One region of the Halobacillus sp. Cin3 genome, then DNA from elsewhere that is predicted to be linked to it. Evidence: riboswitches for the same ligand, from Rfam matches in the RefSeq annotation. Region 1 holds a riboswitch; each other region holds the start of a gene.
What was found. A riboswitch is a leader RNA that binds a small molecule or an ion and turns the genes downstream of it on or off. The one in region 1 is predicted to bind thiamine pyrophosphate.

Region 1 (7,595 bases):
CCATGGGCATGGCTCGAGAAAACGGTATTAAAACGAATCTTAGGTTCCAACAAGGCAGAAGGAGGAAAAACAGATGGCCGAGTACAGCATTCTTGATGGGGCAGAGGAAATCAAATACGAGGGCAATGAGGTGGGGATTCTCGTTTCCCACGGGTTCACAGGGACGACCCAGAGCATGCGTCCGCTCGCTGAAGCATACGCACGTGAGGGATATACCGTTTATTGTCCGCGGTTGAAAGGACATGGCACAGCACCGGAAGATATGGAGGCGACGTCCTATAAGGACTGGATTGAATCAGTGGAGAGCGCCTACCAATGGCTGAATGAACGGTGCAGCTCTATTTTTGTTGTCGGTTTATCCATGGGAGGAACGCTTGCCCTTTATATGGCCAGTGAGCATAAGAGCGTCCAAGGGGTTATTCCGATCAATGCAGCTATCGATATCCCCGTGATGGAGGAGAGCGCGGCGACAGAAGAACGTTTTCTTGATGCCATCGGATCCGATATTAAAGACCCCGATCAGGATGAACTTGCCTACGACAAAACACCAGTCAAATCCATTACCGAAATTACGGTCTTAATGGATCATGTGAAAAAGCGGCTTGACACGATTCACTGCCCGATTCTGATTTTCGTCTCGGATGAGGATCACGTCGTCCCGCCAAATAATTCAGAGGTGATCTTTGATTCGGTCTTTTCGGAGCATAAGGAGCTTGTCCATATGGAAAACAGCTACCATGTCGCAACTCTTGATCATGACCAGGATTTGATTGTCGAGCGCAGTCTGGAATTCTTCCAGAGGTATACGAATACAAAATAGACTCTATTCCCCGGGAAATAAGATTTGTCATCGGAAAGAAGTTTGATATAATAGATGCATAGCAAGAAGAGTAATCGGTACAAAGCCTACAAGGGGAGCCTAGCGGCTGAGAGTGAACCTCGTTCAGACCCTTCGAACCTGTCAGTTAGTACTGGCGCAGGGATGGCGGCTTTTTTGATGGTGCAATGCATTCGGGATCCCTCCATCAGGAAGCGTCCCTGTCTGCATTGCTTTTTTTGTGTCTTTTTTTAAAGGAGGAATGCTGGAATGAGAAACCGCAGAGTACTATTTTTAGTTGAAATTGCGATCTTTTCCGCATTAGCACTACTACTGGATATCATCCCGTTTTTATCATTTAAATTATGGGCCCAGGGCGGCTCGGTTTCGTTTGCAATGGTTCCGGTCTTCATTATGGCCTTCCGCTGGGGCGTGAAGGGCGGCGCAGCGACCGGACTGCTGCTCGGCATCTATCAGATTCTGACCGGTGCCTATATCATCACCCCTTTGCAGACGCTGTTGGACTACATTGTGGCGTTTGCGGTGATCGGTGCGGCAGGAATCGTGGCCAAACCGCTTTGGAATGCGATCCGCTCCAAGGAAACGAAAGCCTTGATCGGCTGGATCATTACCGGCTGCTTTATTGGCAGTGTACTCCGTTTTTTCGGTCATTTTGCGGCGGGTATCATCTTTTACGGCGAATTCGCTCCGGAAGGACAGCCGGTCTGGCTGTATTCCCTCGTTTATAATGGTGGATACATGCTGCCTGCGTTTATCCTCAGCGCTTTTGTAATCAGTCTTTTGTTTATACAGCGTCCGAAGCTCGTGCTTCATTAAAATGAAAAAAGCCTTCTGCCACAGCGGCAGAAGGCTTTTTTTTCCATGTTTCAAAAGGACCGGTGGAGTGAAAAGACAGGCAGAGACCAGGGGGGATAGGGATGAAAAGAATAAAAGGATTACTAAAGAAGAAATGGGTCTGGCTGCTGCTTTTGATTGTGCTGCTCCTATCGGTCATGATCGCCTATCATACTTCATGGAAAGCGCTCCCTGAAGGTGTGTCCTATAAAGGGGATGTGCACCAGATGGAGGATATCGAGTTTTTCCGGGACCTCTCCTATGAAAATCAAGAGGGGGATACGGTTCATGATCTTCAGGTTTTTGAAGAAATGTATTCCACTATAGGAGGAGCGGATGATTTTATTGTCGCTGATATGTTTCTCTTCAACGGCTACACCAATGGGAAGCATGAATTTCCCGAAATCAGCAGACGTCTCGTGGATGCCATATTAGAACGGAAGAAAGAAGTGCCTGACCTTGAAGTTGTCTTCATCACCGACCAAATCAATACCACCTACGGATCCTATGAGTCGGAAACGATCCGACGGCTGGAAGATGGTGGGGTGAACGTTGTCTTAACTAACCTGGACAAACTGAGAGATTCCAATCCGTTATACTCCAGTGCCTGGCGCCTGCTGTTTTCATGGATGGGGACGGAAGGGGACGGATGGATCGGCAACCCGATTGCCAAGGAGGCCCCTGACGTGACGCTCCGATCCTACATGAAGCTGTTGAATATTAAAGCGAACCACCGGAAGCTGCTAGTGACTGAGGATTCGGCAATTGTATCCACGGCTAACCCTCATGATGCCAGTGGGTACCATGAGAACGTCGCTTTCAAAATGACTGGTCCGATCATAGAGGATATTTTGGAAGCGGAAGAAGCGGTCGCCCGCTTTTCCGGTGAGGAGTTCATCGAATACAGCAGCTATGAATGGGAAGAGCAGGGAGGACCGCTTCAGACACAGTTCGTGACCGAAGGAAAGATCTATGACGCCGTGCTGGAAGAGCTGGAGGACGCCGGTAAAGGGGATAACGTATGGATCGGGATGTATTATTTAGCGGATAAAAAGGTGACCGCCCGGATCGATGAAGCGGCCAACCGCGGGGCTGAAGTGCGTATCATTATGGATCCCAACAAAACCGCATTCGGCCATGAAAAGCCGGGGCTCCCCAATTTGCCGGTGGCTGCGGAGCTGAAGAACCTCGGAAATGAGAACATCAAGCTGCGCTGGTATGACACGAACGTCGAGCAGTATCACACGAAAATGCTGTATGTAGATGGTCCGGATGATGACGCGATCGTTGCCGGTTCTGCCAACTATACGAGAAGAAACCTGTCCAATCTCAACCTGGAAGCGGATGTCGTCATTCAAGGGCCCGGGGACGAGGAGGTTTTCCAGGAGGTTAACGACTACTTCACGCGGATCTGGTCCAATGAAGACGGCCATTATACAACCGAGTATGAAACCTACCAGGATAACCTGACGTCCATCCGCTATGCCACGTATTATCTGCAGAAGTGGACATGGTTTACAACTTATTGAACGGAAGCCCCTGACGCATCTCTTGCGTCAGGGGCTTTTTATCAGGAAAGGACTGCCTGAGCTTTCGCAGGATTGGTTATGATCAGAAGTACCTTTCCTTCATCCAGGTCTTCTTCATATTGTCCAGCTTCTTCTTTGGAGAATCCGATTTCCTGCATCTTCGTACGGAGCTCATCGCCTTTTTTACTGAAGATATTCGTGATGACGCTTTTCGCATCCTGCTCGGAAGCACCGATCGTATTCGCATTCACACTCTTCGAAATCCGTTCGGTCCGGTCATCATCATGGGACAGGATGTAAATCTCTTCGTTATCAATGCCTTCGTTCTTCAGCTTCTCCACCATATCCTTCAACTGTTCATCATTTGTGTATTCACGTACAAGTGGTTTCATGTTTTTCACCGCTCCTTTGTTTATAGAATGTTCTACAGTGAAATTACCCGTTATTTTCCAGTGTTAATCGGAAAATGGGTAGAGAAGGAGATCAGAATGTGTTGTCGAATGGTAAGGATATTGGAGGGAAAAGAGATGAACAATCAAATCATTGCTACATTTTCAATCGCCGCCTATGACCCCGATCGTGAAGAATGGGGCTTGGCGGTACAGTCGAAGTTTTTAGGCGTCGGCTCCGTCGTACCATGGGCGAAAGCAGGTGTGGGGGCGGTGGCCACCCAGGCCTTTGCCAACCCTGCCTATGGCCCGGATGGGTTGAAGCTCCTTGAGGAAGGTCTGTCTGCGGAGGAAGTCATCAAAAGGTTAACGGACGATGACCTTCAAAAAGAAGACCGCCAAGTCGGAGTCATCGACAGCTCCGGCCGGGCAGCGACTTTTACCGGAAAAGATTGTTATGACTGGGCCGGGGGGATTACAGGGAAGCATTATGCTGCCCAGGGAAACATATTAGTGAATGAAGAAACGGTGACCGATATGGGAAATGCGTTTGAAAAATCGGAAGGCCCGCTGGCCGACCGGCTCATTAGAGCCATCCAAGCGGCGCAGGAAGCAGGAGGAGACAGCCGTGGAAAGCAGTCAGCGGCCATCCTTGTTGTAAAGGACCAAGCAGGGTACGGCGGACTCAGCGACATCGCTGTGGACCTCAGAGTGGACGATCATCCTGAGCCGATCAAGGAACTGGAGCGGATTTACCGGCTTCATCAATTGTACTTTGGTGAAACGAAAGAAGAGGATATCCAGCTGATCGATGAAGATGTAAAAAGGGAAATGGCCGGCCATTTAGTCCGTCTTGGTTACCTCGAAAGTAAGGAAGTTGATGACAAGGTGTTCTATGAATCCTATACGACGTACCTGCATACCGAAAACTTCGAAGGTCGTGAGCTGGACCAAGGGAAAGTCGATCGGAAGGTGCTGGATTTCATGAAGAGTCAGTCGGAGAAAAGCTGAAGTAGATCGAGAAAGAGGGGGTGCGTTATGGAGGTCGCAGCAATTACATCGGTCGTTTTGTTTTGTTTCGTGGCTGTGTTTCAATTGTTACTCGCGTCCGGTTTGCCGCTCGGGGAAGCGGCCATGGGTGGTTCCCACCGCGTCCTGCCGGCTAATTTGAGAGTCGCCAGCGCACTGAATGCCCTGCTGTTGGTTTTTATGGCCGGCATCGTTCTCCAGCATGCGTTTCAATTCTCTGATCTGCTCCGTTTTTTACCCACTACGATTCTCATGTGGGTAATCATCATCTTTATGGGCATCAACACGTTGATGAACTTAATATCAAGGAGTAAAAAAGAACGTCTGATCATGACTCCTATTTCAGGCCTGTTGTTCATCCTTTGTTTATGGGTGGTGTGATTTAAGGCGTCTCTTTGAGATAGGGAGAATGATCAACATAAGGGTTCCGGCTATTCTTACCAGCAGCCGGAACCCTCATTTTAAGAGAAAACATCATACCTATGGTGCAGGGGAATAGAATTAGGACGTCTTTTTGAGGATGTTTACGTATTTTTTTACATAGATCAACAAACTTAAAATAAACAAGGCTTGAATCAATCTAGTCAGCAGTCCGACAGAAATATGGGTGTTTATAGAGAATAGGATGAGGGGTTTTTCTATATTAAAGCCTAACAAAATATGGAGAAAAGTATATATTCCTGTCAGTGAAATGAATACGATTAGTATTTTTCTCAAGTTTTCACCTTCGATCATGGTTTATATAAGGAGGGATGAGAAGATTTAGATCCAATCAAGTTTTATAATAAAAGCTCTGTTAAAGTCTGTTGTTGATATTTTAAACGATTACTAAATCGTCTCCGTCTGGAATTAGGGGTCCGGTCCGTTGTTTACTCAGAGCATGGGATGGCAGGGAAAACCGTCCGCTTTCCGCGGGGAACGATGAGCCTCCTCGAACTTCGTTCTCCGGGGTCTCACCTTGTTCCTTTTTCCCGCAGGAGTCTACCTGTTTTCCCTGCCATCCCTTTCGTAGTGGTGTAACGGACTTCGGTTATGCCCTTTCGAACTACCCTTCTTTGAAGAGGCGGCCTTGGGAATGGCGAGACTCCTGTGGGATGAAGGTACATCGTGAGACCCCGGAAGGCGCAGCCTGAGGAGGCTCACGGTACCCCACGGAAAGGGAGTCATTCCCAAGGCCGCCTCATACAAACCCCATGACAGAAAGGGGTGATAGGAGCTCACATGTTAAATAACAACACCAAGCAATAACAGAGCCATAATAAAAAGAGAAGGGTTAGTACAGTCAGGAATTTTTCTTCTTTTATATATGGTATCATTTACCTTTTTCGTATACTAGAGTATAGATAAGAGGGATCAGGATATATCTTTTTGGAGGTGGCTTGATGGGCTTTTATTATTTCATTTTACTTGTCGTAGGTGTTGTTATAGGAGTAATGGGAGGAAAAAAACTTTTCCATTCCTATACGAACCCTTCTGCATGGGCTCAAATGGTTATTGGAGTCGTGTTCGCTGTTTCGGCCATCGTTTTGTTTCAGCCGGGGAGCTCAGATGTTATTTCACAGGTGCTGCTGAAGCTGCAAGACTTTTTCCTTTGAAATACATGAAAAAAGAGAGATTTTTCTTTTGGAAATCGGTGTAGTTTTAGTAGAGGGGGAGTTTGAAAAACAAGCGCTGGTTTGTCAGAGGGATCGTAGTCGGAGGGGCCATTTCTACTTAGTTAGGTAATGAAGGCTTGGAGATCGTGCAGGAAACGCTCAAATGGTGGTGATTATAGCAAAGAAGAAAAGCAGCGTCTTAAGGACGCTGCTTGTATTTTACTTTTCTTTTATATGAACTTCTTGATTTCTGCACTGAATTCTTTCGGTGCTTCCTGAGGAACCCAGTGGGCGGACTCGTCAAACCTTACTAGTGTACTGTCAGGCAGATCTTTAATGAGTTTTTCTGCAGTTTCCACCGGCTGCCACTCATCTTTTGTTCCCCATAGTAAAAGAACAGGCTGCTTGATGGTGGAAAGCTTCGACGTGATTGCCGTCGTTTCATTTGTATTCAACGCTGCGGCGTTACGTACGAGGCTCAGCTTGCCTTCCTCATGCAGGTAAGGAGCCATGATGCCCTGTAAAAAGGTTTCAGTCAGCTGTTCCGGATGAGCGAACACTTCTTTATACGCTTTGGATAGAAACGCTTCAAATTCCTGCGTGGACTCGTTCTTCTTGGAAGGGTGTCCCATCACGAGCATATCTTGAATCGGCCAGGAATCATAAGCGACGGAATTAGAAAGCACGAGCTTGTTAATGCGTTCCGGTGCTTGAAGAGCGAGAAGTAAACCAACGCCTCCACCAATATCATGAGCAACAAGATTCACTTGATCCAATCCTAATTCGTCCATAAGCTTGAGCACCATATCCGCCTGCACATGAAGGGAGCGGTCGAACTGGTCGCGCTGATCGGACTGTCCATAACCGAGCAGGTCTGGAGCAATCACGCGGTAGTCTTCCTCCAGTTCAGGAATGACGCTCTGATATAAGTAGGACCAGGTAGGGATGCCGTGCAAAAGCATAACAGGCGTCCCTGAGCCTACATCCGTATAATTGATTTTAACCGGTTCTTCGACGATACCTTCCAACATAACAGATTGTTGTCTTTGTTTAAACGTTTCTTCATTCATAGTTGTAGTTTGGTTCATTCTTATACCTCCTAGGATAAATCGTATGATTGAGTTACTTACGCATGTTTTTCGGCGATACTGACAATTTCTTCTTTCGGTTTGAAACCTACTGATTGATCGACAAGTTCACCATCTTTGAAGAATAAGAGTGTGGGAACGCTCATCACACCATATTTCTGAGCGGTTTCCATATTTTCATCAATATCTACTTTTACAATGTTCATTTGATCTCCTTGTTCTTCATCAATCTCTTCCAGAACAGGAGCGATCATTTTACAAGGACCACACCATGGGGCACCAAGGTCTGCGAT
Region 2 (7,595 bases), 110 kb from region 1:
ATACCATTGAAGTGAAGAAACAGGAAAGAATCCATACAGAGAACTCCTATAAATACGATCCAGAAGACATCATCCAGCTGGGCAGATCGAGCGGATTTCTGCTTCAGCGTGTCGTATCAGATGAAAGAGAGTATTTCAGTGTCTGTCTGATGGAAGTGGTTTAAGAGGAAGGCCCGGACTCTTTTTAAGGGTCTGGATTTCCTTTTTTAAATAGAGTTAAGGGAGGAAGAGAAGGGTGATTTTAATCAGTTCCTGTCTGGCTGGTATGAAAGTGCGCTATGATGGCACCGACTGCCTCCAGGAGAAAATTCAAAAGTTAATATTGGAAAAGAAAGCGGTTCCCGCCTGCCCGGAACTGCTGGGAGGGTTCATGGTCCCGCGTCCCCCGGCAGAGATTGTCGGCGGTGATGGGGAGGATGTGCTGAAAGGACGGGCCCGTGTAATGGAAAAGACAGGAAACGATGTAACAGAGACGTACATAAGAGGCGCTTATTTGACATTAGAAACAGTAAGAGATCTGCAGATTGATACGGTGGTGTTGAAGGAGGGAAGCCCGTCCTGCGGCAGTACCCTCATCTATGACGGCACGTTCAGCGGCAGGCAGGTTGCCGGAAAAGGGGTCACAGCGGCCCTGCTTGAACGGAACGGCATTCAAGTGATGAGTGAGATCGATTTTATCCATACGTTGGTGTAAAGAGCCCCCTCTTAGGGGGCTCTCCTCATGTAGAAAAAGTATTTCTCCAATAGTGAGTCTGCGATTGTCACGTTCCGCTTATCGGTGGATCTTCGGCTCGTGGTTTCCCGCAGGCGTAACCACCGAATCCTCCACTTGAACTCCCCTGATCCAATTTAGCTCGTCCACGGGAAGGGAAAGGTCGCAGCTTCTGAAGGCACTGGAATAACAACAAGTCCTTCTAAAAGCTGAGAGCCCTTCTCATGGAACACTTTTTACTGGATGAATCCCGCTATAGAAGTAAACAGACAGAAAACAGAGACGGCATAGTATAATGAGGCGCGTCTTTTGGTTGTTTCTCTCTGTTCTTCAACACCAAGAATAACCATGAGTACGGCTAAACCTGCGAGAGTGAAAGACAAAAGGTCTCCTGATGTACCTGACCATAATCCGTAGCCGGATATAAAGACGATTATGACGGACAGGAAGATTCGAATCTTTTTTAACATATGTATCCGCTCCTTATAAGTGGATGGTTCTCTTTCCTTACTGCCTTCCTTTAAAGGACATAAAAAAACAAGGCAAGGCTGACAGCACTCAGGCCCAAGTTCAAGAAGGCATGCTTTTTCTGACGGATTAAATAATACCTCCAGCCGTCCAGCCCACTTTTCACGGCCCAGAACAGGATAAGAAGGGTGGCTGCGGTGTCGTTATTGGCAGAGCTGTCATCCAGCAGGTACCATCCAGCTGTGATCAAAAGCGCAGCGGGAAGGATGTTCCACGCAGAAAGGACCTTCAGTTGCGTCATTGATTTCCTCCTCTCCGATCCATATTTTACCTGAGATAAGCTTAAAAAAACACCCGTCCTGAAAAGGGCGGGTGTTTTTAGAATGGATAAAATGACCTGCCTTCCGTGCAGATAGCCATTATCAGTGGATAACTGACTTGGAAAGGAAACCCTTTGATCCAGTGGATCTTCGGGTTGTGTTTTCCACGCAGGCGTCACCACCCAATGTTCTTCGTAAGCGAAACAGATTCCGCAGAAAAAGAAGGGCTTCCAGAGAAAACGATCTTTGATTTGCTCTAGAAAGTGTTGCCGCTGTGTCTGGAAGACATTCATGTTACACAGATCGGATGATGCCGCCTTCGACTTTCTGCATTGCTCCATTAATGGCAGAAGCTTTCGGAGAAGCGAGGTAGACAACGACACTTGCCACTTCTTCCACCGTACCAAAGCGCTGGATCAGAGAGGTCGGCTCATTGTTTTTGAAGTAATCCTTCGTAAAGGATTCCAACTCTTCGCCTGCGTTCTCTGCTGCTCCCTTCATGAACCCGGCTACTCCCTCGGTCCATGTCGGTCCAGGAAGGACGGCGTTAACGGTTACGTTGGTGCCTTTTGTACGCTCCGCCAGGCCGCGGGTCAAGGAGTTAATCGCACCTTTTGTTGTGGAATAAGGAATCATTTCCGCCAGCGGTTTCACGCCGGCTTCACTGGAAATGTTCAGGATCCGGCCGGTATCCCGTTCAAGCATTTTGGGAAGGAAATGACGCGACAAACGTACGGCACTCATGATGTTGGTTTCAAAGTAATTCATCCAATCCTCATCGGTTACATCTTCGACATCTTTCACTTCAAACATGGCTGTATTATTCACAAGTACATCCAGGTCACCGATGGCCTCGACTTTTTGGATCAGCGCATCTGCGCCTTCTTTCGTCGACACATCAGCAGCAAATCCTTGAATGTCTCCGTGAGGATTTAATTCGTTTACAATACGATCGAGCTTTTCCTGAGTACGTCCATTAATGACGACGCGTGCACCTTCCTCAAGGAAAGTTTTCGCAATTTCTTTTCCGATTCCTTGTGTAGATCCGGTCACAAGGACAAGTTTATTTCTAAGTTGTAAATCCATGGTTGGAACACCTCTTTATCTTTTATTGCAAAGAGTATCGTACGGCTTTTGAGAAAGATACACAATGAATATGCTCACCAACCTTTTCTCCGGGAAGGAGAGGAGTTTGGTGTGTCGTGTCGAATTTGGTAAGGATTGGATGAAAAAGGAGGTTTGTATATGTCGTATTCTTATATCATAAACGTAGAAGCGGCCATTATGAAAAACGGTCAGTTTCTGCTCATTCAGCGGTCACCGGAAGAGGAGCATGCCGGCGGTCTCTATTCGCTGCCTGGAGGGAAAATGGAGTTCAGTCCGGATTCCCTTGATGTGCTGGAAGATAACGTCCGCCGTGAAATCAAAGAGGAAATCGGCCTCATTTTGGATGGGGACCTTACCTATGTACACAGCAATACTTTTTTAATCGGGGATATCCAGGTTCTGAATGTCGTATTTTTAACTGCCGATTTCAAAGGAGAGCCTTATATAAAGAGCCCGGAAGAAGTGGCGGACATGGTCTGGGTAGAGCCCGATCTGAACGAGAGTCCCGTCCCGATTCCTCCCTGGACAGCCAACAGTATCCAGAAAGCAGTGGAACGGCAGTCGAAAATCTATTTTTGACAAAAAATTCTAACGTGTTACGATGAAAGAGAATTGAATAGCGAGCGATCCACTAGGGGTGCCTTCTCAAAGGCTGAGATTAAAGTAATGCTTTAAGACTCTTGGAACCTGATCTGGTTTATACCAGCGTAGGGAAGTGGCCGATACCTATACATGTCTATGAAAATAAATGTATATCAGCCACTTTTCCTATGCCGGGGAAAGTGGCTTTTTTAGTGGGAAAAATCAGTGGCGGATCGTTCAACAAAGGAGAGAGTGGACATGAAATTTTCAGAAGAAATTAGAAAAGCCGTAGATGAGATTTGGGAGGGAAGCTTTCAGCATCCTTTTGTAACGGGGATTGGAGAGGGAACGCTTCCTCTCGAAAAGTTCCGCTATTATGTGCTTCAGGATTCCTATTACCTGTCCCATTTTGCCCGTGTCCAGTCATTGGGAGCTGCAAAGTCTGAAGATATGGCTGTCATGGCCAATATGGCGTCTCATGCTCAGAGTACGTACGAAGCAGAGCTTGGGCTTCATGAGAATTTTTCGAAGCAGCTGGGCATTACGCAGGAAGAGCGGGAGCAGTTCAAACCGTCACCAACGGCCTATGCTTATGCGTCCCATATGTACAGAGGAGCGTATAACGGGGACTTAGGGGATGTGATTGCGACGATTCTTCCGTGCTACTGGCTGTATTATGAAGTCGGCGAACATTTGAAAGAGTCGTCGCCGGAAGAACCGGTCTACCAGGAATGGATCGCGGCTTACGGCGGGGATTGGTTCCGGACGCTTGTAGAGGAGCAGATCGAGCGTCTTGATGAACTGGCTGAAAAGAAGACAGATGCCGGCAGAGCCAGGATGAAGGAATTGTTTATCATCAGCAGTCAGTATGAATATATGTTCTGGGAAATGGCTTACCGTATGGAGGAATGGCCGTTTGATATAAAACAGTCGATCGCAGCCGGACGTGAATGAAACTGCATGTCATATCCACAGGGCGGCAGTCCCGGGAGGAACTGTGCACGAGGGTGGCTGCGATTGAACCAATGATCGATTTCTTCCACCTTCGAGAAAAGCAGTGGTCCGCAAGTGAAATAGCGGGAACTATAGATACTTTGACGGAGCTCGGGTTTCCGACCGAAAAGCTCGTGATCAATGACCGGGTGGATGTAGCAGCAGCAAAAGCGGTGCCACACGTGCAGCTGGCTGGTCACAGTTTATCGGTTCAAGACGTGAAGCGAGCGTTTCCATCTTTACACGTCAGCTGTTCCGTCCATTCGGCAGAAGAAGCGGTGGCCGCAGAGGCTGAGGGAGCGGATGCTGTTCTATTCGGCCATGTCTTTGAGACGAATTCCAAACCCGGGATGCCGGGGAGGGGGCTTGGTGCACTGAAGACCGTCACCGGGGCCGTGTCCCTGCCTGTCATTGCTATTGGGGGATTAACACCGGAAAATGCTTCCAGTCTTAGGCATTACGGAGCGTCGGGAGCGGCCGTGCTGTCGGGGGTTCTTCTGGCAGAAAACGCTGAAGAAGCGGTGCGCCGTTATCGATATCAATTGGAAAGGAGATGAAGGGATGCTTTATGACGCAATCGTTGTAGGTGGAGGAGTCATTGGCAGTTCTGTGGCCTATCAGCTTGCCAGGCGGCAGAAAAAAGTGCTCGTCATCGACCGGGGGAAAACCGGACAGAAGGCATCAAGCGCCGCAGCGGGCATGCTCGGTGCTCAGTCCGAATGGAAAGGGGACGATCCGCTTTTTCAGATGGCGAGAACGAGCCGGGCGATGTTTCCTTCTCTTGCAGCTGAATTGAAAGAGCTCAGTGGAGTGGATATCGGGCTCCAGCAGAAAGGGTTATATAAAATTGCTCTTACAAATGAGGAAAAGGAAGCGTGGAAGCAGCTGGGGAAATCGCAGAAAGCGGTCGGTGAAACGGCTCGGTGGATCGATCGTGATGAAATGCGTGAAACAGAGCCGTCTCTTTCAGACAGGATTTCAGGAGCTTTATACCTGCCGGAAGACGGTCAGGTGGACGCACCAAAGCTGACGAAAGCGTTTGCCGCTTCGGCCGCAGCACTCGGCGCGGATTTCCTGGAACACACGGACGTCACCGGCTTGGTGGAAGAAAACGGTCGGATCATTGGAGTCAGAACCATCGGAGGCACGTATACAGGGAATGCGGTCATCGCAGCGGCCGGGGCATGGAGTGCTTCACTGCTGAATGCTGAACGCACCATTGTGGAAACGTACCCGGTCAAAGGGGAGTGCTTTTCTGTCCGGACGAAACGCCCGCTCATCACAGGGACCCTTTTCACAAAAGACTGCTACATCGTTCCGAAGGCCGGAAACCGCCTCGTTATCGGTGCCACTGAACATGTGGGTTCCTTCGACGAGTCTGTTACCTTAGAGGGCCTTTTTCAATTGATGGAAAAAGCCCGCCGCCTCATTCCTTCACTTACGGAATCCGAAATGGAAGATACGTGGGCCGGAATCCGGCCGCAGACGAAAAGCGGCATTCCTTATGTCGGCCCTCATCCTGAAAAAGAGGGGTTATGGATGGCGACAGGCCATTATCGGAACGGCATCCTGCTTTCAGCGGTGACAGGAAAGCTGATGGCTGATCAAATCGAGGGGAAGTCGGTGGATCCTGACTGGGTGACGAGTGGACAAAGCTTCATCACGATAGAAGGAGGTTTATCATGAATGTGAAATTAAATGGCGAGTGGCATGAGATTCCTGACCATCTGGATGATGTCCGTACGCTCCTGAGTCACTTTCAATTGGATAACCGGGTGGTCATGGTGGAACTGAACGACACCATATTAGAAAAAAGCGAGCATGGCCATTCACAACTGCATGAAGGTGACCAAATTGAACTGGTCCAATTCGTAGGAGGGGGATAATAATGCTTAAGATTGGAAATTTTACGTTTAACTCACGACTGCTTTTGGGGACAGGGAAATATCCTGATTTTGAAACGCAGAAAAAGGCTGTAGACGTATCGGAAACCGATATCCTCACCTTTACCGTCCGGAGAATGAACATTTTTGAACCGCAGCAGCCGGACCTGCTTCAACAGCTGGACGTCGGCCGTTATACACTCCTGCCTAACACGGCAGGGGCGGAAAATGCAGAAGAGGCAGTGCGGCATGCAAAATTAGCCAAAGCTTCCGGACTTTGCGATATGATTAAGGTAGAAGTGATCGGCTGTAAAAAAACGCTTCTGCCTGATCCTGTCGAAACGTTGAAGGCGACGGAAATGCTGTTGGAGGAAGGCTTTACGGTTCTTCCTTATACGTCCGATGACGTCGTCCTTGCGAAAAGACTGGAAGAAATGGGAGCCCACGCAATAATGCCCGGGGCGTCCCCGATCGGGTCAGGGCAGGGGATTCTCAACCCGCATCAGCTGGATTTAATGATTGAACAGGCAGAAGTGCCGGTCATCGTGGATGCGGGCATCGGTTCACCAGCCGATGCAGCAGCGGCGATGGAGCTTGGCGCTGATGGTGTGCTGTTGAATACTGCTGTATCTGCCGCCGATGATCCTGTGAAAATGGCGGAAGCGATGAAGCTTGCCATACAGGCAGGACGGCTAGGATTTGAAGCAGGGAGGATCCCGAAAAAGCGTTATGCTGCGGCCAGCAGTCCAATGGAGGGAATGAGCCGAACATGAACGACCGATATTCAAGACAGACTTTGTTCCAGCCCATCGGGGAAAAGGGGCAGGAGAAAATCAGCAGCAAACATGTGCTGATCATCGGGGCAGGTGCCCTCGGAACCGGTGCCGCTGAAAATCTTGTGCGCGCCGGGGTGGGAAAACTGACGATCATTGACCGCGATTATGTGGAATGGAGCAACCTTCAGCGTCAGCAGCTGTATACAGAAAAGGACGCTGAAACCCGACTTCCGAAAGCGGTAGCTGCCCGGCAGAGGCTGGAGCAGGTAAACAGTGAGGTCATCATTGATGCAAAAGTCATCGATGCGACACCGCTTGAACTGGAGCCACTTCTGGATGGTGTTGATGTCATCATTGATGCCACTGATAATTTTGATATCCGGATGATCATCAATGATCTATCTCAAAAGCATCAGATCCCCTGGGTTTACGGGGCCTGCGTCGGAAGCTACGGCATCAGCTATACCATTCTGCCGGGAGATACGCCGTGCCTGCACTGCTTGATGGAGCAGGTGCCGCTTGGAGGATTGACGTGTGACACCGCAGGCATTATCAGTCCAGCGGTCCAGATGGTGACCGCTCATCAGACAGCAGAAGCTATGAAGCTGTTAGTTGAAGATTGGGGCGCTGTCAGGAAGAAACTCGTTTCTTTTGATCTATGGACGAATCAGCATTCAGCCATCGGCGTCTCCAGCGTGAAAAAGGATGACTGTCCGTCATGCGGCCGAGAGGCATCCTATCCATTCTTATCCTA
Region 3 (7,595 bases), on a different contig from region 1:
TCTACAGCGGATGTTGCAGAGCGAGCTTCGGAAGCGATTGTCGGTGTCGTAAACTTGACTAACCAGCAGACGCCGTTTGCTTCGGCAGAGGAAGTAACGGAGGCGGGTACAGGCTCGGGCGTCATTTATAAGGTGGAGGATGATGCCGCTTATATTGTGACGAACAACCATGTGATTGAAGGGGCCTCGGAAGTGGACATCTCACTTTTTGATGGGGAAACCACCTCCGCAGAAGTCATTGGCGCCGATGCGCTTACGGATATCGCCGTTTTGAAAATAGAAGGAAGCTATAGTATTGAACCGCTGGCCTTCGGCGACTCCGATTCCGTCCGTGCAGGCGAGGGCGTCCTTGCAATCGGGAACCCGCTCGGACTGGACTTATCCCGGACGGTCACTCAGGGAATTGTCAGTGCGGTCGACCGGACGATTTCTGTAACGACGTCTGCTGGAGAGTGGGATCTTGATGTCATTCAGACCGACGCCGCCATCAGTCCGGGGAACAGCGGGGGTGCGTTAATCAATGCCTCGGGTGAGCTGATCGGAATCAACAGCTTGAAAATGGCGGATGCCGATGCGGAAGGGCTTGGTTTTGCGATTCCGAGTAATGATGTGGAAACGCTGATTACGGACATGAGTGAAGATGGTCAGGTGGACCGCTCCTACCTCGGCGTGGGTGTCGTCGGCGTCAATGAGGCGCCTGCCCAGTACCGGACGTCACTGCCTGAGGGAACCGAAGAAGGCGTCATTGTCGCCTCTGTCGATGAAACGTCGGCGGCTGCTAAAGCAGGCCTGCAGGTTGAAGATGTGCTGACTTCTATTGATGGAGTGGCAATCTCAGACAGCACGGACCTGAGAAAATATTTATATACAGAAACGAGCGCAGACGACACCGTCGTTGTGGAATTTTACCGCAATGGACATTCGCAGACGGTGAATGTGACCCTTACGGAACAAATCAATGAGTAGAATAGGAGTTTTGAAGAGATGAATAAAAAAATGCTGCTGGGAGGAGTGGTCGCGGTTTCCGCTGTCCTCCTGATTATTTTGAGCCTGAGTATGGATCCGAAGGAAAGTGTAGCTTCCGTGAACGGAGAAGACATTGAAAAGGAGGAGCTGTATGATACGCTGGTGGAACAGTACGGTCAGGAAACGCTGGATACGCTGATTACCAACAAAATCGTTGAACTGGAAACAGAAGAAAATGACATTACGGTGAGTCAGGAAGCTGTGGAGGAAGAACTGGATGTGTACTATGATCAGTACGGTGGTGAGGAAGCCTTTCAGTCCACCCTTGAAGCAAGCGGGATGACGATTGCTGACGTAGAGAAGGATATTGAAGATTACTTAGCTGTTGATCTGCTGCTTGCTGAGAGAATTTCCATCACTGATGAAGAAAAGGAAACCTACTTTGAAGAAAACAAAGAAAGCTATAATGTACCGGAGCAGGTAAGCGCACGCCATATTCTGACCGAGACGGAAGAGGAAGCAGAGGAAGTGCTGACGAAACTGGAGGATGATGAGGCGTTTGAAGATCTTGTGGCTGAATATTCCATTGATGATACGACGGTGGCATCAGGAGGCGATCTTGGAGCGTTCAGTGAAGGTGAAATGGTCGAAGCCTTTGAGGAAGCCGCTTTTTCGATGGAAGTTGGGGAAGTCAGTGATATCGTTGAGACGGAGTACGGCTATCATATCATTGAAGTGACCGATCATACCGAAGCGCAGGATGCGGTTTATGATGAAGTGGAAAAGGAAATTGGTGAGACGTTATACCAATCCAAAGTCAGTGAAGAGTACAACCTTTGGATGCAGGAGAAAATGGAGGAGTACGATATTGAAAATACTCTGGAGTAAATAAGAAAAGGCCAGCCGTTTACAGGCTGGCCTTTTCAGTTTCTTGAACATGTATTGGTCATCAAGTGTGTTTTTTATGAGGGTAACGGTCACATTACGCTTATCGGTGGATGCTTGCCGCGGGCACGGCTTCAGCTAACGTGGGCAGGAAAGCCACCTGCCCAAGTAGATCTTCGGATCGCGCTGTTTCCGCAGGCGTCACCACCGAACGCTTCCCGTGTCCTTTATCCATAACTGTTTTTGAACCTATTCATCTAATAATCCCTGGAAATCATAAACACAGGAAGGATGTCTCTACAACCTGAAAAGGCCAGCCTTTTATGGGCTGACTTTTTTCCGATGCTTGATGGAGGTGCGCGTCTCTAGATAGGAAAGCAGCTCATCGATGATTTGCTCCTTATCGTAGTCCATCGAGGCGACATGGTAGGAATTCTCCAAGACGTATTTCGATACGCTGTTTGAATAGACTTTTCTAAGGATGTAATCGGTATTCTCTGGTGGAACGACGTTGTCAACGCTGGACACAAAACAGGTGATCGGACATCGAATGCCGGTTAATTTTCTTCTGACGACCTTCATATACTTCAACAGTTCCTGGTAAGCGGTCAACGGTGTCTGGGTATAGGTGATTTCCACAGCACCAGGATCTTTGATGTCAGGCTTTCCTTCCTCTATATAAAAGGGCTCGGAAGCTTGTTCCAGATGGGAGAGCGCCGGAATATACATAGCTGGGTTGATTAACGCAATGCCGGAAATGCCGGGATATTGAGCAGCGAGGTCCAGGGTCAGCGTGCCTCCCATCGACTGACCGATGACGAACACCTCCCTGCACCTTGAATACAGTTGAAGATAAGCGGTTTCGATTTGCATATACCAATCGGAAAACGAGCAGGAAGCCAGGTCTTTATAGTGCGTTCCGTGACCTGGAAGTCGTGGCACCGATACGGTATAACCTTGATCCGCCAGCCCTTCTGCCATCTCTCTCAGACTCTGGGGCGTTCCTAAAAAGCCATGACAGAGCAGTACCCCTGTATCATTTCCTTCAAAAAACAACGATTCCGCACCATCAATAACCGGATAGGCTTCCTTCATCATGTTTCCCTCCATCTTCATTCACTGGTCGTTCGATAAAAATCTATTAGTGCTATTAAAATACAATAATTCCGATAAGTCAACTATGTTATATAAGCTGATCGATTTGATCAACGCTTACCTTCCATGTGAAATGGATTTTTCAGCGTCCATCCAGGAATGATAGAATAGCAGAGAAAGTGTAAAAGGGGGCTTGCTTTTGAAGGGAATCCTATTGGTGCTTTTATCTGTTTTATTCCTGACAGCGTGTCAAAGTGAAAGGGAATGGTCCTTCTCTGAAATTGGGAAAAAGGATCTTCCAGGGGACGCGTTGTCCTATTTTCAAACGGACATGGAAATCATATGTTCCAAGATGGAGATCAGAATATAGTATATATCTATTTGAACGGAATAAAACAGGGCGAAGGGGCGGAATATTATACATCCTTCGAGGTCCGGGCAGAAAAAGATACGCTGAACCTGTTATACAAGACAGAGGCCGGCGCTGGTGGTTCGCATAAATCCGAACGCTTCTACAGAGTGGACGGTTATAAAAGTTATGAGATCCTGAGGATTTATGAAAACGGAAAAGAAGCCGTCTTTGAGACCATATCTCTGGGCGGATAATTTTCTCTATCCCTATAGAAAAAAGGACTCTCCTCCTCTCATTCGCCTTACCCTGATACATAGGCGCCGCCAACGCCTATACTACAACCTGGTCATGTGGTGAAGTCACGAGGAGCATTTGATGAAGGGTGCGGGAACAGAACAGACCCACCCATAATCGGAACCCGCGCTTCTTTTACCTACATAAATAAAACAACATGAAAGTGAGTTGGACGATGCGGAATATTCTTGCTGCCTTAATCAGCAGTTTTGTAACAGCTTTATTGGTTTCTATTTATCTCACATCGGATTACAGCAACCTGTTAGGAAACTTATATTTTAATTTAGTCAATATCTATTTGGGGCATGCTGTGTTTGCCCTCCCCCTATCCTTGATAGCCGATCGTTTAAGCAGTCAGCTGTCGTTGGGACGCTTTTTTATTGAGTGGGGCCTGTATCTTTTAATTGGACCACTTCTAGCTGTGTTATTGGCTGTCTTTACGATGTTCTTAAGCTTGTATCTCATACCGATCAGTTTCATTTTTCCAATCACCTACACGCTCGTTAAAAAAATTCCTGCTGCTTTCCTGAAGAGGAGTCTGACAGCGGCTGTCCTCTTATCCGTTGCGGTCACCGCGGCTATGTATTACAGTATCCGTTAGTTTCAGTGTCATAAATAAGCTGTTCGGGTCTTCCTTGTAGCCGGCGAAAGGATCGCAGAAAATAAACCCGAACTTCTTATACAGCTGGACAGCCGGATGGAACGCCTTTTGAGACCCGGTTTCTAAAAAGAGCTGTGTATACCCTCGATCACTGGATTCATTTATGATGTGTTGGAGCATTCTATGGGCGACGCCTCGTCTTAAATGGGAAGAGGCTGTTCTCATCGACTTGATCTCTCCGTGCGCCGGATGGAGTTCTTTCAACGCTCCCATTCCCGCCAGCTCTCCCTTTTCCCAGGCTGTCCAAAAGGTCACGCCGGGCTGCTTTAATTTTTCTATATCCAATGCGTGGATGCTTTCGGGCGGGGAGTGCAGGGTCATATTGAAAAGGTGCTCCTTTATGAATGCTTGTACTTCCGCACCTGTTAAATCATCTTTTTTGATGTTCATCCAATGCCTCCTGTTCTATTCGTCATCCGTTTACATTTCGCGATTGAACAGGACTTGTCCTTTCCAGACGCCTATGTTGTAATGAAAATAACAGTTTTATAGCATGTTTCACTAGGGGAGCCCTGATGACCGGGCTGAGAAAAGCAGAAGCTTTGACCCTTACAACCTGATCTGGCTCATACCAGCGGAGGGAAGTGAAGCGGTCGATGATTGATCTTTTCTTACATGATGATCAAGCCCGCTCCTTCTCTCGAAGGGGCGGGCTTTTTATATGGAAGGAGAGAGTACGATGATTCAGTTAGAGGAATTGCTGCAGAGAGTGGAGGAAAAGGAAGAGGAGATGCGCCAGCTTCTAGGGGATTTGGTCGCCTTTCCGACGTTAAGCCCTCCAGCCCGAAATGCGGCGGAAGCACAACAGTACATAGAAGAGTATTTAAGCCGGATGGATTTTGAAATAGACACATGGGAACTGTATCCCGGTGATCCGATTGTCGTCGGAACGAAAAAAGGAACCGACCGGGAACATAGCAGAAGTCTCATCTTAAACGGTCATATTGATGTGGCTGCGCTGGATGAAGGGGAATCGTGGGGGCATGATCCTTTTATACTGACCTTGAAGGACGACCGCTTGTACGGTCGCGGCACGGCGGATATGAAAGGTGGAATGGCGGCTGTTCTGTTTGCACTCAAATTGCTCCATGAAGCGGGAATCGAGCCGGCCGGCGACCTTCATGTGCAGTCCGTCGTCGGTGAAGAGGTCGGAGAAGCAGGAACAAAATCCTGTGGAGAAAGAGGGTATCAGGCAGATTTAGCCATCGTAGCCGATACGAGTAACTGTGCCATTCAGGGGCAGGGAGGCGTCATTACCGGATGGATTACGATTGAAAGTCCGGAAACCTTCCACGACGCGGAACGCCGTTCGATCATTCATGCCGGTGGAAAAAGATACGGAGCAGGGGCAATTGAAAAAATGATGAAAATCATCCAGTCGCTGCAGGAATTGGAGCGGCACTGGGCGGTTACGAAATCGAGTCCGGGCTTTCCACCTGGATCGACGACAATCAATCCTGCTGTCATTGAAGGTGGAAGGCACGCGGCTTTTATCGCCGACCGCTGTGCTTTATGGATTACCGTGCACTATTATCCAGAAGAGCATTACGAAGATGTGATCGAAGAAATTGAAGCACATGTCCGTGCTGCCGCCCAGGCCGATCCATGGCTGAAAAACCATGCCCCTCAATTCAAATGGGGAGGAACGTCCATGATTGAGGACCGCGGAGAAATTTTCCCCGCCTTTTCTGTTGATCCTGCTCATCCAGGGGTACAGCAGCTCCAACAGGCCCATAAAACCATCCATGGTACGCCGGCGGAAACGTCCATGTCTCCGACTGTGACAGATGGAGGGTGGCTCTCAGAAGCTGGGATCCCGACGATTCTCTACGGCCCAGGCACGCTCGATCAGGCGCATGCAGTAAATGAGTCGCTGGACAGGAGACAGCTGTTGGATTATACGAAAACGATGATGGCTTTTTTGCACGATTGGTTTCAACAGACAGATGACAAGGAGGAAGCGTAATGTTTACAGACCGTTTATACGAAAGTGCCCGTCCGATTTGGGAAGCCTACCTCGATCACCCATTCGTCAAAGGGATTGGGGACGGCACGCTCGAACTTGAGAAATTCCAATTTTTCATGCGCCAGGATTATTTGTACTTGGTTGATTACTGCCGGGTGTTTGCTCTTGGTTCCGTTAAGGCGAAAAGCCTGGATACAATGACGATGTTCTCTGAACTGCTTCATTCCACTTTAAGTGAGGAAATGGAACTGCATCGGAACTATGCGGCGCGGATCGGCATCAGCCGGGAGGAACTGGAGGAGACAAAACCTTCTGCCACCCTCCTCGCTTATACGAGCTATATGCTGAACAAGGCAAATCAAGGATCAGAGGCTGAGGTGGCGGCCTGTGTACTGGCCTGCACATGGAGCTACAACGTGATCGGCCTTCACCTTGCCGAACAGAATCAAGGGGAAAAGCACGAGTTTTACGGCGATTGGATTGAGATGTATGCGTCCGACGAATTTTCTGAGCTTGCTTCCTCCCTGAAAAAATTAATCAACGAGCTGGCTGACGGACTTCCGGAAAGGGAAAAATCTCACCTCGAAGAGATCTTTATTCATACGAGTAAGCTGGAGTATATGTTCTGGGAGATGGCGTGGAAACAAAAAATGTGGGTCGAGGAAGAGAGCTTTTTGAACGAGTAATTAAATTTTCTCCTGATGTAGAAGAAAGGGTGTCGAGAACACACAATCGACAGCCTTTTTTGCTGTGATTTATAAAAAGGGGTTCCTGTTCGTCATCGCGTAAAAGCAGAATTTTTCTTGAACATCGGCTGTTAAAGGCTTACCTCCTTCCGTAACGCATGATCTATGAGAATCGACCTGTTATGTTTGATTTATATACTATGAGGACAATCTTTTTTAGACAGGATAGCCTCTCTTTTCTTTCCTTATTAGGTGAAGTCACGAGAGCGTTCGGTGGTGACGCCTGCGGGAACGGCACGAGCCGAAGATCCACTTGGGGAGGTGGTTTTTTTGCCCAAGTTAGCTGAGGCCGTGCCCGCGGCAAGCATCCACCGATAAGCGGCACGTGACCCTTCACTCCCACGATAAACAGATAAATCCACTGAATGATAAGCAAATGCTGAGACCGCCCTCTCCTAAATGGAGAGGGTTTTGTCATTAATGTCGAAAGTAGTCAAAATGTCACGAACGATGTAGAATAAAAGGTAGTCTATCCCTTTCAACCCATTTGAAAAAAGAGGCAAAGGAGAACATACCTATGAAGGAAATTCAACAGCAGATCCTCCACTATATTACCGGGATTCCGAACACGTTCATCCCGACGGGTAAGATTGCGGAGTCTCTCGGATACTCAGATAAAGCCATTCGAAA
Region 4 (7,595 bases), 750 kb from region 1:
GACAAAGACGAGTCCGATTATCGTGCAGGCTTTCATGGCAGGATTAAGAGTATGAAGGGACATGAAGGCAGCTCCTTTCTATTAATAATCGATCCAGTTGAACAGGAAGGGGAGGTTCAATATGCCAATCCGAAAGTCGGTTATGTTTCCACAGATGCTCTGGGAGACCATCGTAAGCGATCCTTCCTTGTTCCAACACGATCACCCTTGTCGCATAGTGGTGAACAAGCTCCATATCATGTGTGATCATAAATAAGGTGGTCCCTTGTTGAAAGCGCTTTTCAAGCAGAGCCATCAGCTGTTGGGTGGAGACTGCATCCTGGCCGAAAGTCGGTTCATCCAGCAAGAGAAGTGATTGATTTTCCACTATCATCGTGGCCACGCTTAAGCGGCGTTTCTGCCCCTGACTTAACTGATAAGGATGATGCTTGTCTAATCCATCCAATCGGCAAAGGGAGAGCAGATTTTCAACCTGCCGGCATATTTCCAATTCGGGTGTTCCCCGCTGTCTTAAACTGAACGCAATTTCCTCGAACATTTCATCGGTTACAAATTGGTGCTCCGGATTTTGAAAAACATACCCCACCTGTGACCGTAAGTCGTCCGCTTTCCATGTAACCGTGCCTTTGTCGGGCTTTGTGATGCCGGCCATTATTTTGGATAGGCTGGATTTGCCACTTCCATTCGCCCCTACCACAGCAATCCATTCTTCTTCATAAAGGGAGAACGTAAGATCTTGTAAAATAGCTTTCCACTGAACATCGGATAATTCCAGGAGCGGCTTCCCGCGTCGGTTCGGGTGACGAACACCTGAAGGAACTTCAATGTCCCGCTGCGTCAGTTCTTCCAGGGTAAATGGATAGGGAGGAGGGCTGCCTTCGTCTATGCTGTACTGCACAGCATAGGGAAGCCGGATACCTTGATTGTGGATGGCGCGGGCCTGGTTATTGAGGACTTCTTTTAACGGTCCCTGAGTAAGAATCCCTCCATCGGAATGGAGTACAACGACATGCTTGAGAAGCTCCAGCCATCCTTCTAATCTGTGTTCGATTACAATCAAGGTGAGACTCCTTGTTTTTTTTATTGAAGTCAGAGTTGTAATGAAATCACGAGCTGACTGCGGATCCAGATTGGCTGTCGGTTCATCCAGGAGAAGGATGTCCGGTTCCATCACCAGCACACAGGCAAGGGCCAGTTTCTGCTTCTGTCCGCCGGACAAATGATGGATGAAGGATGTTTTTTTATCCAGTAAATTCACCTGTGCAAGGACATCATCTATTTTGTGTTCCATCTCCTCAGCAGGTACATGAAGGTTTTCTAAACCGAAGGCGATTTCATCCTCGACGGTGAGCATACAAAATTGAGTTTCGGGGTCTTGAAAAACACTTCCAACGGTTTTAGCCAGCTCTCCAGGTTTGAATGCGCGTGTTGAACGTCCGTAAATGGTAACACGGCCCTTCATCTCACCATCCAAATCCTCCGGGTAAAGCCCGTTTATACATTGGACAAGTGAGCTTTTTCCTGAACCGCTCGGGCCAAGGATGAGTGTGTCCTGTTCGTTTTGGATGGAGAGGGTGATATCCGTCAATACGGTTTTTTCATTTTCTTCATACGTAAGCGTCAGGTTTTCCAATTGTACAGCCGTCTTCATCAGGAAGCCCTCTTCTTTCTCAGTTCCCGTCCGAGAGCAAAACTGGAAAGGACGCCGGTACGTGCAAGTCCGTCAGCGATGGCCTTACCAAATACTCCGGAAATCACAGCGCCGCTGACCATACGGACAATCAGCATGGCAGCAACGTATCCACCACTTAACGCAGCGTATCCAGATTGGAAATACCCCCATGCAAAACTGAAAACGGCAGCCATCACGCCGGCGAGCATGAGTACAGAAAGATGATAAGACCGGTAACGCGTCAGAGCAAACGCACTTTCGGCTCCGAGTCCCTGAACCATTCCCGTTAAGATCAAAATAGGTCCGGAAGCATTTCCAAGCAGAACTTCAATTGTCGCTGCGATGGTTTCAGAGAGAAAAGCTGCGCCCGGGCGGCGTAAAATATAGGCGGCAATGATGGATACGATGAACCAGATACCAAAGATAAAATCATATCCGATTGGACCAAAGAGACCTGAGAGAAGTTTTCCAACAGGCAGGAAAGCGAGGTAGACAACAGCGAAAACGACAGACAAAACAGATAGAACAACGATTTCTTTGAGTTTCCAGTTTTTCATAAGATGCTCTCCTTTGAGGAAGGGCTGTTGACCGACACCGATACAGTCATGACGGTGTGAGACGACCCTGAAGCTTCTGTCTCACGGAAAACATTTTCCAACCCTTCGAAAACCGTATGGGTATCTCCGTCAAGCCTTGTAGAATAGTGGGCGGGCGTCACTTGGATGCCCTTCGATTTCATCGCTTCAATCTGCTTGTATATTGTATCCATATAGCTGCCCCCTCCCATTGGATACAGGGAAAACTTAGCTGCCAATGGCTGGGTGATCGAGCGGGAGGCGTCTTCATTCCTCCGGTGCAGGGATTCAGCCATATACGTATCTCCAGCCGAATCTCCCGGGCACCCAATTGAATAAGTCGCATGAAAAGCCGCATGAACATTTGTTTTGGATACATGAAGAAGGATGGCCTTCGTCACATCAAAAATATGTTCCACTCGTCCCCGTACCGTCGTTGTGACATCATCGGTATCGAGCCATACTTTAGATGTATCCACTTTCTTTAAGCTTTCCAGAATTATACCCGCAAACTCATCACTCATCGGATGTATAGAAAACGAACATCCGGCAATTTTTGATGTACCACAAACTTGATCCATCCATCATTCCTCCTTTTTTTAAACACAAAAAAACTGCATCCCATGGGAATGCAGTCCGTTGATCGATGAATAAAACCTGTAAAGGCCTGATTGATAGAACGGCTGCACTTCCCCACGCTAGTATTATCTAGTTCGGGTGCCAAGGGTCGGATCATCCTCTCAGCCGCTCGCAGCAGCTCCCCTAGTGCCTCATATGTATACAGTTTTTTGTATTGATTCTATCGTAGCGGATGTTGGAATATTTGTAAATGTTTATTCTTCTTTTTATGAATACGAACGATAGAGTTCATTTTCAAAATCTTCCAATCGTGGTACGCTGAGGGTAATAGAATCCGTCATTTATTGAGTGGAATAAAAGAGTCGGGCAATCAGAAGACAAGGGATACCATCAACAGGAAGGGGAGACAGGCATGAACAATCACATGCATCGGGCAAACAGGTGGATAAAGCGGTATGCACGTCCATTGGAAGCCGCCAGATGGGAAGCTCTTTTTGGAAGAGGTCCTAAAGAAAAAGTTCTCGATTATTTGAGTGCGTTCCAAAATGAAGATGGAGGTTTTGGTCATGGAATTGAGCCGGATTTTCAACTTCCAGCTTCTTCTCCAATGGCCACATGGGCAGCTTCCCAAGTGCTGACTGAATTGAATGTATCTTCCAAAGAGCCGATGCTTCAACAGATGGTTTCCTACCTGCTTCGCTCGTATGATCGTCAATCAGGGATGTGGCCCTCGGTTGTTCCTGAGGTCAACCATTTTCCTCATGCACCCTGGTGGTCGTGGAGGGAAGGGGTGCAGTCCAACTGGATGTTTAACCCGGCGGCGGAATTGGCCGGTTTTCTCATCGACTGCTCCCAACGGGATACGGAAGCCTGGGAAACGGGTGTGGCTGGTGCTGTTAAAGCTGTAGAACATTTGATGAGTGTCAGTCAGATGGATTTCCACGAATGGCAGTGCTTTCAAAATCTACTGATCTCCTTGGACAAGCATAAAGGACATGTTCATAATCTAATGCCTTATGGACTTGATCAGGTGCAGTCCCACCTTCTTGCTTTAGGCGAGAACTGCTTTAGTCAGGATCCTTCGGAATGGGGAAGTGGGTACGGTGCTCTTCCGACTGACATAATATCGTCCCCACAGCATCCGTTATATGCTAAATATAAACCTTTAGTATTGGAAAACATCCGTTATTATTTGAAGACGCTGAAGGAAGAAGGCATCTGGGATATCACCTGGGACTGGGGAGACGGAACAAAAGCTTTTGCTGTAGCCGAACAACAATGGAAAGGAATTATGGCAGTTCAGCGTTGGAAAATCATCCATGCTTTTCAAGGAGAATGGTAAAACGACATAGAGGCCATAGCGTCTCTGTTGTACGTGGAGGTTGGAAAAAGGGGCGTTTTTTATCTTTTCCCAGCCCCTTCCTTCTTTATGGAATCCTGTTTCCCGTTATCTCCCGATAGAGGAAATCGGTTCTTTATACAGTGGGGATAACCAGCACAGAGGGAGGAGCAAAGATAAGCGGGCTCATACCTGTTTGTTTCACTTAGCAGCAGGTGCTGGTTTTGTGGTTATCCGTGTCCTGATTCATGAGGGGGACGTCCTGGTGACCGGGAGTATCTGTGCTGCTTTTGTTAATGGTTGAATCAGACGATGTTTCACAAGCGTCTACTCAGTGGATGACCTGAAGGAGATCACCCTTGGTTAAAAGACCACTTGCTGTGAAGGCTCCTTTTTCAGTAATATAAAGGAATAAAGAAAACCGGGATACATGTGTTATGTATCCCGGTTATTTTTATGGCTTAAACAATCTTAATTTTAAGTTGTCTTCATTCTGAGAGCAGTCCAGATAAGGAAGTTTTTCATAAGGATAGTACCGCACAGTTGTCGGGTTCATATCAAGCAGGCCGAATAGTTCCTTCATATCCGTAATCCGATTCAATTGAATGAGCGTATCTTTCCCTGCGAACGATTGGAATCTTGCAGACGTAAATCCTTCTTCCTTGATAAAGTTAAGAATGTCCATTAGTTAGTCTCCTTATGGCCGTAAGCTGGTTGGACATGTGCTCATTATATTTTCATAGACTTAACCGGCTTCGATACCTACCGGCTGTTATTCTACAATAACAAATATCTTGGAAAATAGCCAACTTTTCCCGTCTACTTATTGTTTTTGTAATATAAAAAAGAAAAAAGCCACGTATCCAAAGACACGTGACTGTTCTTAGTAATAGGGAGAAATCATTAAATAGACAACGACGCCTGTGAAACTGACATAAAGCCAGATCGGCATCGTCCAGCGGGCGATTCTCCTATGTTTATCCACTTTCATTGCCAGACCTCTGAACAGTGTTAACAGGGCCAGGGGTACAATAAGTGCGGCCAGCACAATATGGGTGATCAGAATAAAGTAATAAATACCCGCCACCAGACCCTCGCCGCCGAAGGACGTTGATTCAGACATGGAATGGTACGTGAGATATGAAACTAAAAACAACGCTGTAGTTGTAAAGGCAGCAAAAATGAACCGTTTATGCCACGTAATGTTCTTTCGGATAATCATAAATAAAGCCGCCAAAAGAAACACGAATGTGAAGGAATTGAATACGGCATTAAGTAACGGGAGCAGCGTAATATCAAAGCTGGTCTCGCTTCCAATCTCCGGAAGGAACAACAAGGCCACCACAATTAGATTGATAGCAATGGATAGTCCCACCACCCATGGTACATAATTAAAATCTTTTTTTATTTCCAAAGTAATACCCCATCTCTTAATAGACTGCAGGAATAGTATATAAAAAATCCGCTTGAAAATCATCTCATGATGTCGAACGTTAACGAAACTGTCACTTCATGATGGCTCACACTCGTGACAAAAGACGGAATAATGGGCTGACCTTATCCAGAAAGAATCCATAGGATACGTACAAGGAGGGAAGTTTATGCGCCGTAAATACTTGTTTTTGAAATTTCTAGGATTTGGCGGGGAGCTGCTCATATCCGGAATATGGGCTGCCCTTTACACGTATCTGCAGGATACCGGGAGGGGATTTGATCCCAATCCTGTATTCTGGCAGGCCTTTATCACGATCCACCTGAGCACGTTGATGGTTCTGCCATTATTCCTACAGGGCAGAACTTTAGGCATGCTGCTGACAAATATGTCTGTCGTATCGACGCATGGAGGAAGCCCCCATGTATTTCAATCCATGGTAAGAGCTGTTCTTGGATTCGGCCCGGTGCTGTTGACCAACGGGTGGTGGCTGTTGGTCTCTGCCGCAACATCCGTATTGGATAAAAAAGGACGGAGCTGGGGGGAACTCATATCCTTTACAACGATGAAGCCAAGAGAAACAAAAGAGAAGTAATGTTCCTGTTTTAAAACGAAAAACCGGTTCCTGTAAAGCAACCGGTTCTATTTATTGGTTTAAATCTTGAATAAGTTTTTGCAGGGTCTGCTGCTGGATTTCTATAGACTTCTGCGTGTATTCGGCCATTCGTTCATAGATTGATAAAACAAGCTGACCATACTGATTGCCGGGTACAGCCCATTTTCCATTCAGCGCAGTCCATGTGCGCGCGCTTCCCCGTGCAACAAGATCGAATCGTGGGTCTACAAGCTTCACCCCTGCTGGAATCGGATCGCTGGAAGCATAGGCATATAAGTGTTGAATCTGAGCGTGGACACCTTCTTCGGGTGTCGAAAAGGATGCCCCGGCAGCTCCACCGCCTACAGCTCCAATTCCTGCAAAATTATTTTGATCTCTTTGTACATCGCCCGTGAAACGGAAATAGTTCGTTTCATGAACGGCCTGGGCGAATGCAATATCCCCTCGTATGCCGTAAAGGTTTCCGTATACCCTATAGTACCTACCAAGCTGTGGAGCATCTGGATAGACCGAACGGACAAATTGGTCAAGCTGACAACCGTCAATCACGCTCTGCCCAAGAATTGTCCATTTGTCCTCCGGTGTTTCAGGGGCTGGTGAATCTGGTAAGGGTGGCAGATCAGAACCCGACCAGATGAAGGCGTCGATGATACCGAACGACTTCAATTTTTGCACAAGAGCTTTCGCATGATCCATTTCTTGAAAAGCGCCGGCTTGAACACGGTAATAGGTGAGGCCGCCAATATCTAAAGTCGTGATAAATGATGGAAATCCGGCAGCGGTAAGCAGGTTCACCCGTTCCTCGGCATTTTTCCTTTCTCTGAACGATCCGGCAATGACCCGGTACAGATCATCTTCACGCACAGGGGATTCGGATTTGTCGGTTCCGGCAAGGATATACGCGTCTGCAATCCCTATCCGCTTTAATTGTTCTACCTGTGATTTGGCATTTGTTTCCTTAGAGAAGGCCCCTGTTTGAACACGGTAATAGACACCGCCTGAGAAGGAGGCAGGCACGATAAAAGCAGCGACACCGTTTTGAGATAAGAATTCGGCTCTTTGTTCTGCGTTTTCTCTGCTTTGGAAAGATCCAGCCATCACTTTGTATAACGTGGAGCGCTCTGGCGATGCGGCGCTGGAAAGCTTCGGCAGCTGTAGAGCTTTGGCTGTTCCTTCCGCGATAGCTCTGGATATGTCGTTGATGAATGTGGAGTTTCTCAGCAGGGCCAGATCGTCGGGGTGATCGACAAATAATAGTTCGAGTAAAAGGGAACTCATATGTGTTTCGCGGGTGACGAACAAGTTGGCTTGTTTCATGCCGCGGTTGTTCACTCTGTATTTCGAAGCCGTTTGATAAATCGTGTTATGGATGATGGACTGGT

Region 2: another riboswitch for thiamine pyrophosphate. It lies ahead of tenA (thiaminase II); the one in region 1 lies ahead of thiT (energy-coupled thiamine transporter ThiT).
Region 3: another riboswitch for thiamine pyrophosphate. It lies ahead of QMA39_RS09235 (acetylornithine deacetylase); the one in region 1 lies ahead of thiT (energy-coupled thiamine transporter ThiT).
Region 4: another riboswitch for thiamine pyrophosphate. It lies ahead of QMA39_RS05115 (YkoF family thiamine/hydroxymethylpyrimidine-binding protein); the one in region 1 lies ahead of thiT (energy-coupled thiamine transporter ThiT).

Annotation. Positions count from the first base shown of each region.
Region 1 is NZ_CAMZMV010000001.1:195,000-202,594, forward strand. It holds gene QMA39_RS01070 (SDR family oxidoreductase) at 1-96, shown strand, start outside; gene QMA39_RS01075 (alpha/beta fold hydrolase) at 74-820, shown strand; TPP riboswitch at 902-1,000, shown strand; gene thiT (energy-coupled thiamine transporter ThiT) at 1,088-1,654, shown strand; gene QMA39_RS01085 (phospholipase D family protein) at 1,756-3,201, shown strand; gene QMA39_RS01090 (general stress protein) at 3,243-3,593, opposite strand; gene QMA39_RS01095 (DUF1028 domain-containing protein) at 3,729-4,601, shown strand; gene QMA39_RS01100 (hypothetical protein) at 4,629-5,000, shown strand; gene QMA39_RS01105 (hypothetical protein) at 6,002-6,214, shown strand; gene QMA39_RS01110 (alpha/beta hydrolase) at 6,445-7,302, opposite strand; gene trxA (thioredoxin) at 7,341-7,595, opposite strand, start outside.
Region 2 is NZ_CAMZMV010000001.1:302,597-310,191, forward strand. It holds gene egtD (L-histidine N(alpha)-methyltransferase) at 1-164, shown strand, start outside; gene QMA39_RS01710 (DUF523 domain-containing protein) at 236-694, shown strand; gene QMA39_RS01715 (hypothetical protein) at 949-1,182, opposite strand; gene QMA39_RS01720 (hypothetical protein) at 1,233-1,481, opposite strand; gene QMA39_RS01725 (SDR family oxidoreductase) at 1,795-2,586, opposite strand; gene QMA39_RS01730 (NUDIX domain-containing protein) at 2,746-3,186, shown strand; TPP riboswitch at 3,231-3,338, shown strand; gene tenA (thiaminase II) at 3,448-4,143, shown strand; gene tenI (thiazole tautomerase TenI) at 4,140-4,739, shown strand; gene thiO (glycine oxidase ThiO) at 4,744-5,868, shown strand; gene thiS (sulfur carrier protein ThiS) at 5,865-6,068, shown strand; gene QMA39_RS01755 (thiazole synthase) at 6,071-6,838, shown strand; gene QMA39_RS01760 (thiazole biosynthesis adenylyltransferase ThiF) at 6,835-7,595, shown strand, end outside.
Region 3 is NZ_CAMZMV010000002.1:215,037-222,631, reverse strand. It holds gene QMA39_RS09265 (trypsin-like peptidase domain-containing protein) at 1-966, shown strand, start outside; gene QMA39_RS09260 (peptidylprolyl isomerase) at 985-1,854, shown strand; gene QMA39_RS09255 (alpha/beta fold hydrolase) at 2,173-2,946, opposite strand; gene QMA39_RS09250 (hypothetical protein) at 3,328-3,552, shown strand; gene QMA39_RS09245 (hypothetical protein) at 3,768-4,193, shown strand; gene QMA39_RS09240 (GNAT family N-acetyltransferase) at 4,149-4,643, opposite strand; TPP riboswitch at 4,747-4,853, shown strand; gene QMA39_RS09235 (acetylornithine deacetylase) at 4,933-6,219, shown strand; gene tenA (thiaminase II) at 6,219-6,905, shown strand; gene QMA39_RS09225 (BglG family transcription antiterminator) at 7,483-7,595, shown strand, end outside.
Region 4 is NZ_CAMZMV010000001.1:942,395-949,989, reverse strand. It holds gene QMA39_RS05130 (energy-coupling factor transporter transmembrane component T) at 1-63, opposite strand, end outside; gene QMA39_RS05125 (ABC transporter ATP-binding protein) at 44-1,651, opposite strand; gene QMA39_RS05120 (ECF transporter S component) at 1,651-2,229, opposite strand; gene QMA39_RS05115 (YkoF family thiamine/hydroxymethylpyrimidine-binding protein) at 2,226-2,828, opposite strand; TPP riboswitch at 2,921-3,021, opposite strand; gene QMA39_RS05110 (hypothetical protein) at 3,239-4,168, shown strand; gene QMA39_RS05105 (hypothetical protein) at 4,620-4,850, opposite strand; gene QMA39_RS05100 (DUF420 domain-containing protein) at 5,049-5,579, opposite strand; gene QMA39_RS05095 (RDD family protein) at 5,767-6,192, shown strand; gene QMA39_RS05090 (N-acetylmuramoyl-L-alanine amidase) at 6,244-7,595, opposite strand, start outside.